2 regions of the Bradyrhizobium sp. SYSU BS000235 genome follow, and region 1 is predicted to be linked to the other one. Evidence: riboswitches for the same ligand, from Rfam matches in the RefSeq annotation. Region 1 holds a riboswitch; the other holds the start of a gene.
What was found. Region 1 has a riboswitch for cobalamin ahead of ACP0KA_RS17610 (TonB-dependent receptor plug domain-containing protein). Riboswitches for the same ligand answer to the same signal wherever they lie in the genome.

Region 1 (3,904 bases):
GAAAGTTTCGAAACCAGAGGTCTTCGCGGCCTGAACGTTGAAGTATTTTTGGGCTGGAAAGGTTCCGGCCGTGTTGATCAGGTTCGTGATGTCGTTGTTGAAGTAGGTGGTACCAAAACGAACACGGTCGTTGGCTATCGGCTGTTCGAATCCGACATCATAGCCTCTGCTTTCCTCGGGCTTCAGGTTCGGATTGTCGAGGCCGAAAGACGTATCGTAGAGCTGGCTCAGCGTCGGCGCCTTGAAGCCGGTGCCATAAGTTGCCTTCAGCTTCGTCTCAGTCCCCGGCACGATGAAGGCGGGCGCAATGCGATAAGTCGTATGATCGCCGAATGCGTCGTTGTCATCGACGCGAATATTGCTGACCACAAAGAAGCGATCAGCGAACTGCGATTGGAGTTCGACATAGGCGCCACGATTGCCGTTTTCCTTGGTCTGGACTGTATTCGAGTTGAAGCGCTCGATCTCATAGTCAGCGCCTGTCACAAGAGTTTGGCCCGGTAGGAAGGTGGCAACGCTGCGCCAGTCGTATTTATTGCGTTCGCCGTTGTTAGTGGAGAAGGGGGCCGGGAGGAAGGTGGTGAAGTCCTGGCCGTAGGGGTCGAAATTGTTGCGCCTCAGCTCGGTAAAGTTGGCGCCGAAATAGTTTTTCAAGCGGCCGTCAAATCCCGTGACGACGGCTTCACTACGCGTAAAGAGCTGCGTGGAGGCTGTCGTGCTCTGTTTGTCTGCCGGCTCGCCGAACGGAAATGCCGGCATGAATGGGCCAAACCCGGTAAAACCAAGAAGCGCTTCCGTGTACCGGCCCGTGAAATTGAGAGCCAGATTCTCGGAAACATCGACACCGACCTTGGTCGAGAACGTCTTGTTATCGTAAGGATTGGGGAAGCGCTGTTGGCCGGGAGGCAGCAACTCTAAGGGGGTAACCTGTGCGCCCGATGTGTGGAGTTGTTCGACGTTGAAGTTGTAGCTGACGGGTCCTTGCGAGCCGCTGACTCCGCCGGAGCTGTTGATCGTGCCGAAGCTGCCGCCTTCGACCCGAGCCCGGACAGTGGCGGGACCTTTTCCTGCCTTTGTAGTGATCGAGATCACGCCTCCGATCGCATCGGAGCCGTAAAGGCCGCTTTGCGGGCCGCGCAGGACTTCGATCTGCTCGATATCTCCAGTCAGCATGTTGCCGAGGTCGGCAGCGCCATTCGGGCTGCTTGGATCGCTGACATCGATACCGTCGAGCAGGACTTTCGTATGATTTGAGTTCGTGCCGCGGATAAAGATTGCGGTGACACCACCGGGACCACCGTTTTGCACGACGTTGAGGCCGGGCACAGCTTGGAGCGCGTCGACAACGGTGCGGCGCTGATCGCGCTCGATGTCGGCGGCTGTAATCACTGTCACCGAGCTCGCAATCTGGCCGATCGGTGTCGGGACACGGGTCGGCGATGTCACCTCAACCGTCGGAAGCGCATTTGCTTCTTGTGCAAGTGCAGAGCTCGATGCTGCCGCGCCTGCGACACATGCCGCGAGTGGAAGCGCGAGCCGCGCCGTGGTGGAAAGATATTTCGAAACAAAAGTCACGTTGTTGCCCCGCCGATGCTTGAAATCGCGGAGCCGGTGACAACACGCGCAGACACAACGATGCGCGGCGCGCGAACGCGGCCGTATGTCTCGTCGTGACTGAGGACGCGGGCCATTGGCCAAACCTCCGCAACAGTTACGTCAAGTCACCGCTGCGGAACACCGCTCCTTCGCACGCCCCGTACGACGGAAGGATGACCGGTACAGGCAGGTCTCCTGGCTCACGGATCATCGCCGTTGTCCGCCTTCCCAAGCTTTTGGCGCGTGGCCGTGGCTCAGTGGCATTGTGGACAACGGCTCACCGCTGACAGTTGCGGGGGCAGCTTCGGAATGGCCGTGAAGTCGTGTTTGCGTTATGTTGCCAACAACTGCACGGCGGCACCGAATTCCCTATTCGCCAGCTTGCGCTGGCACCTGTGCCGTAGCTGCAATCAATCTGCCGGAGCATGCCTTGTCAATGCCACAATGTCCAAGAAACCCAAGGCGTTGGACTTCCACACAATGAGTTGCAATTCGGTGACATACGCAAAGCAGATGGGATTGCTTCTGTTGGCTGCCGCGCTGGCAGGTTGTGCGTGGGCGGGCGGCAATGACGGATTGTCATATACCGCCGATCGCGGCGTCGAGAATCAGCCCTATCCCACGAATTATCGGTCCGAATTGCTCGCATTTCTGCGCACCTACATCAACGATCCGCGCGGCGTACGCGATGGAGCCATCGCTCAACCTGCCCAACGCAAGGTGGGCGGGCGGCTGCGCTACGTGACATGTCTTCGCTACAGCACGCGCAAGGCTGACGGCTCCTACACGGCGCCGAAGGAGCGCGCGGTGATGTATATCGATGGCCGCCTCGATCGCATGATCGAGGAGGTTGACGACATTTGCGCGGGCTCGACCTACGCGGCATTTCCGGAGATGGAAAAGCTGGCGCCCTGAGCCTGCGACGCATACGGAACCACGGCTCATGCCGGCTGTTAGGGAGCCATGCCGGATTATGTTTTGCCGTCGATCGGGTTGTTCGCCGCGGGCCTGACCAGCCTTGCCTATATTCCGCAGCTTTATAAGGCGTGGCCCCGCGGCGCCACCGGCGACCTCTCACTGAATATGCTGATCGTGCTGTGGCTCGGGCTTTTGCTCTGGATCGTGTACGGCCTGCTCAAACCCGATTGGGTCGTGGTGGTGGCAAACACCATCGCTCTTGCGCTTGTGGGGGCGGTGCTGGTCTGTAAGATTCGCGATCTGCGTGCAGCAGAGGGTGCGGCATGACGTTGAAATCGACGGGGCGATTGGTTCTGTGCCTGATTCTGTGTCTGGGCGTGGGCATCCTGCAGTCGATCGCCACGCGGCCTGAGATCCCGACCTGGTACGCTGAACTGGCGAAGCCTTCCTGGACGCCGCCGCCGATTGCCTTCCCGGTGGTGTGGACTGTTCTCTATATCCTGATGGCTGTCAGCCTGTGGCGGCTGTGGGACAGGGCGCCCCCATCGCGTGCCCGCTTGATCGCGATGGGATGGTTCTTTCTCCAGCTCGCGCTCAACGCCGCCTGGTCGCCGGTGTTCTTCGGCTGGCATGGCATCCAGACGGCGCTCGCCATCATCGTCGCTCTCCTGATCGCCATCGCGATGACGATTCTCTCAAGCTCGCGCGTGGACCACCCCTCGGCGTGGCTATTGGTGCCGTATCTGATCTGGGTCGGCTATGCGACCACGATCAACGCCGGGGTGGTGGCCATGAACGATTTCAGCTAGTGCGGTGGATCTGACGTTCGTATCAGTATTCACTGCAGGTCCATCATACGAGCGTCAGATCCAAAACCGCACTAGATTTATATTTGCTAGTGTTCCTTTGGTTCTGACATTCGTAAAGTGCCTGCTGCGAGGTAATACGAATGTCAGAACCGGAACACTAGCGATTTCAGTTCATGAGAAATGCTGCGCGATGGCTTCGGATGCTCGCCGCCACGCGCGGACGTTCTCGACCTCGAGCGGGACCGGCTCGGACGCGACGCGGACGATCACGAGTTCACTCACTGGATCGATGAAGACCCACTGGCCGTGGATGCCGACGCAGGCGAGCGTGCGCCGCTTTCTGTCGATCTGATAGAATTTGCTGCGATAGACCCCATCCGCGAACAGCTCGGCGAAGTCGCCGCGCGCCCATGCTTCAGGATCGCCGTTGTCGTTGATGTCGTCGATCCACCAGCCCGGCACCACCTGCCGGCCGTTCGCGACACCGCGCTGCCGGATCATCTCGCCAAAGCGGCCGAGATCGCGCACTCCGACGCAGATGCCGCCGGCGGCCCGCATTGCGCCTTCCGAATCAAGCGTAA
Region 2 (3,904 bases), 1.2 Mb from region 1:
ATCCGTGACACCGCCTGCCGAGATCCTGAAGCACTCAACCGCCCAGTCGAGATAGGCTTTCCAGTCCGCCTTGCGCAGCGGCAACCCCTCGCGAAGCGCGGGCTCATCAACCTGGATGACGCCGATGCCTGACTTTTCAAGATCGACGACCTCGTCGCGCAACGCAAAGGCGATCTGACGGCAGACTTGGTCTCGCGACAGATCATCACGCACAAACGACCATTGCAGCATGGTCACCGGTCCTGTCAGCATGCCCTTCATCGGCCGCTTCGTCAGCGACTGGGCATAGGACGACCACTCGACCGTCATCGGCTTCGGACGCGAGACATCGCCGAAAATGATCGGCGGGCGGACGTAACGTGAGCCGTAGCTCTGCACCCAGCCGTGTTTTGTGAATGCATAACCCGACAATTGCTCGCCGAAATACTGCACCATGTCATTCCGCTCGAACTCGCCATGGACGAGCACATCGATGCCAATGTCTTCCTGCCAGCGCACGGCCGCTTCCGTCTCGCGGCGCAGGAAAGCGTTGTAGCTGGCATCGTCGAGGGCACCCTTGACGTGCGCCGCGCGTGCCTTGCGGACCTCTTCTGTTTGCGGGAATGATCCGATGGTTGTCGTCGGGAACGCCGGCAGGTCGAGGACATCGCCTTGCAGCCTGCGGCGCTGCGCGAACGGACTGTTGCGACGCGCGACCTCAGGCGAAATATTTTCAGCGCGTCGTTTCACGGCCGGATTGTGGATCTTCGGGGATGACGCGCGCTTTTTGGCAATGGCATCCGACACCCGCAGTACTTCACTCACCGAATCGCGCCCCAGCGACAGCGCGTGGCTGAGAGTGGTCAGTTCAACCATCTTCTGGACGGAAAACGAGAGCCAGCTCTTCAGATCCGGATCCAGATCGGCTTCCTGGTTGAGGTCGATCGGCACGTGAAGCATCGAGCATGACGGCGCCAGTTGCAGGCGATCTGGTTCCCTGCTTTCAACGAGAGGTTCGATCTCATTGAGGAGCTTCGACAGATCCGTTCGCCAGATGTTGCGGCCATCGATCACGCCCAGAGAGAGGACAACGTCGGCGGGCATGGCCTGAGAGGCGGTCGACAGCTGCTGTTTGCCGCGAACCAAATCCAGATGCACACCGGCCACAGGCAATCGGGCGACCAGATTCACGTTCTCGCCGAGACCGCCAAAATAGGTCGCGAGCATGATCTTGATGCCCGGAACCTTCAGCGCGAATTCACTGTAAACCGTCTTCAACGCGGCGACCGTGGCCGCATCGCAATCGAGCGCCAGACAGGGCTCATCCAGTTGCACCCACTCCGCGCCTTCTGCTGCCAGCTGCTTCAACACTTCAACATAGACCGGCAACAGTTTGGGCAGCAGCGATAGCCTGTCGAAGCCCTCACTTGCTTCCTTGCCGAGCTTGAGGAATGTCACCGGCCCCACGAGAACAGGCCGGGTCTGATAACCCAATGCTTTTGCTTCGCGGTATTCGTCGATCACCTTGGTCGAGGCGAGCGAAAACTTCTGATCCCTGGAAAATTCAGGGACCATGTAGTGGTAATTGGTATCGAACCACTTCGTCATTTCCTGTGCGGGAACGCCATGACCATGATGATGATCTCCGTGTCCACAGGCACCGTGCTCTCCGACGTCCGTCTGGCTGCCGCGCGCCATCGCGAAATACGTCTCGAGTGACACCGGTCCGCCAGCCCAGCCGTAGATGGCGGGAATGGCGCCGACCATGACGCTGGTGTCGAGCACGTGATCGTAGAGAGAGAAATCGTTCGATGGGATGATAGTCACACCCAGCTCGTGCTGGCGCTTCCAGCTTGCCGCGCGAAGCTGCGCAGCAATCTCAAGCAATGCCGCCTGATTGATTTTACCCGACCAGAACTGCTCGAGTGCGGCTTTGAGTTCACGCCGCAGACCAATGCGCGGAACACCCAGCGTGCTGACTGGAATTGAAGACTTGGTCGCAGAAGAGAGAGTCGACATCGAAACCCCGTGATGTTGCTGGGGGGAGTCGGACATGCGCACACAAGGAAGGCGGGGATGCCGTCTTCTGCAAGCGACACACCGGGGCACCCCGCCCGTGGACGTTATGACATCGCGGCAGGTCTCCTGGCTCACGGGTCAACGCTCACACCCAGCCTTCCCGAAGCTTACGCCTCAGTGGCATCGACAGGTGAAGCTCGCCGCTCACAGTTGCGGGGGCAGCTCCGGCTTTGCCGACCATTCAAGGTTCAGCTCACCGAATTCCCTCTTAGCTCCGGATCGACGACCCCGGAGAACCACGACATGGACGTTATGGGCAGCGGCGCGTGGGAGGTCAATCCGCGCAATGTCCCAACTCTTTGCGCGGGATGGCGTTGAAGCCATGCTGCCCACTGCGGCGCCGTCCCGAGTGGGCTGCTTTCCAAACTTCAGGTCGCGATATGCCGCGGCGGCGACGGCGGACCGTAGAGCTCCGGCTTGTCAGCCGCAGACGCGTCCGCCGACCGATCTCCCGACAGCCAGCGCTGCACGACAACGAAGAACACCGGCACCATCAGCAGCGCGAGAACGACCACTGCGATCATGCCGCCCATCACGCTGGTGCCGATCGCCTGCTGGCTCTTGCCGCCAGCGCCATGCGCGATCACCATCGGCAGCACGCCGCAGACGAAGGCAAGACCGGTCATCAGGATCGGCCGGAAGCGCAGATGGCACGCCTCGACCGTGGCTTCCAAGAGGGGTTTGCCCTTCGCCCGCAGATCCTTCGCGAACTCGATGATCAGGATCGCATCCTTGGCCGCAAGTCCGATGATCGTGATGAGGCCCACGGTGAAGTAGACGTCGTTGGGAAGCCCCCGCATCGAAGCCGCCGTCACGGCGCCGGCGATGCCGAGCGGCACGGTCAGGAGAACCGCGAGCGGAATGGTCCAGCTCTCATACAGCGCGGCAAGGCAGAGGAAGACGACCAATGCCGACAGGCCGAGAATGAAGGGAGCCTGGGAACCGGAAAGCTTTTCCTGCAACGACTGGCCCGTCCACTCGTAGCCGAAGCCACGCGGCAACTGGTCCGCCAGCCTCTCCATCTCGGCGATGGCATCGCCACTGGTATAGCCGGGCTTGGCCTCGCCACTGATGCGGACGGACGGATAGTAGTTGAACCCGACAATCTGGGTCGGCCCTTTTGACCACTGGACCGTCGCGAAGGACGAGAACGGCACGAGCTGGCCGCGGCTGTTCTTCACGTTGTACGCCATGATGTCGTCGGCGGTCATGCGGCTCGCCGTGTCGCTCTGCACGATGACACGCTGCATGCGCCCGCGATTCGGGAAGTCGTTGATGTAAGCCGAGCCGAGGTTGGTGGAGATCGTGTTGTTGATGTCCTCGAAGGTGACGCCGAACGCGCCGGCCTTCTCTCGGTCGACCACCAAATTGACTTGCGGCGCGGGCGGCAAGCCTTCGACATACACGTTCTGCAGAATTGGATTCTGCTTGGTGCTGGCGAGCAGCGCGTCGGTCGCGTCCATCAGCGCCTTGTAGCCCTTCTGGCCACGGTCCTGCAGACGGAAGCTGAACCCGCTCGAATTGCCGAGGTTGTCGATGGGTGGCGGCTGCAGCGCAGAAATGCGCGCGTCCCGAACCGACGAGAGCGCCTTGTTGGTGTCTGCGACGATCGCGGCGGCAGTGTCGCCCTCGCCGCGTTCCGACCAGTCCTTCAGCGTGATGAAGGCCTGCGCACTGTTCATGCCCTGACCAAGGAAGCTGAAGCCGGTCAGGAACGTAACGTCTTGGACACCCGGACGTTCGAGCAGATATTTTTCGACCTTCTGAACGACGGTTTCCGTGCGATTGAACGATGAATCCGAAGGCGTCTGAACGTCCGTGGTGAAGAAGCCCTGGTCGTCGACCG

Region 2: linked by a shared signal. The riboswitch ahead of metE (5-methyltetrahydropteroyltriglutamate--homocysteine S-methyltransferase) and the one ahead of ACP0KA_RS17610 (TonB-dependent receptor plug domain-containing protein) in region 1 are both predicted to bind cobalamin.

What each region holds. Positions count from the first base shown of each region.
Region 1 is NZ_JBMHJM010000001.1:3,777,826-3,781,729, forward strand. It holds gene ACP0KA_RS17610 (TonB-dependent receptor plug domain-containing protein) at 1-1,575, opposite strand, end outside; cobalamin riboswitch at 1,765-2,008, opposite strand; gene ACP0KA_RS17615 (hypothetical protein) at 2,077-2,511, shown strand; gene ACP0KA_RS17620 (SemiSWEET family sugar transporter) at 2,560-2,841, shown strand; gene ACP0KA_RS17625 (TspO/MBR family protein) at 2,838-3,323, shown strand; gene ACP0KA_RS17630 (serine hydrolase domain-containing protein) at 3,495-3,904, opposite strand, start outside.
Region 2 is NZ_JBMHJM010000001.1:2,606,404-2,610,307, reverse strand. It holds gene metE (5-methyltetrahydropteroyltriglutamate--homocysteine S-methyltransferase) at 1-1,998, opposite strand, end outside; cobalamin riboswitch at 2,098-2,314, opposite strand; gene ACP0KA_RS12190 (multidrug efflux RND transporter permease subunit) at 2,427-3,904, opposite strand, start outside.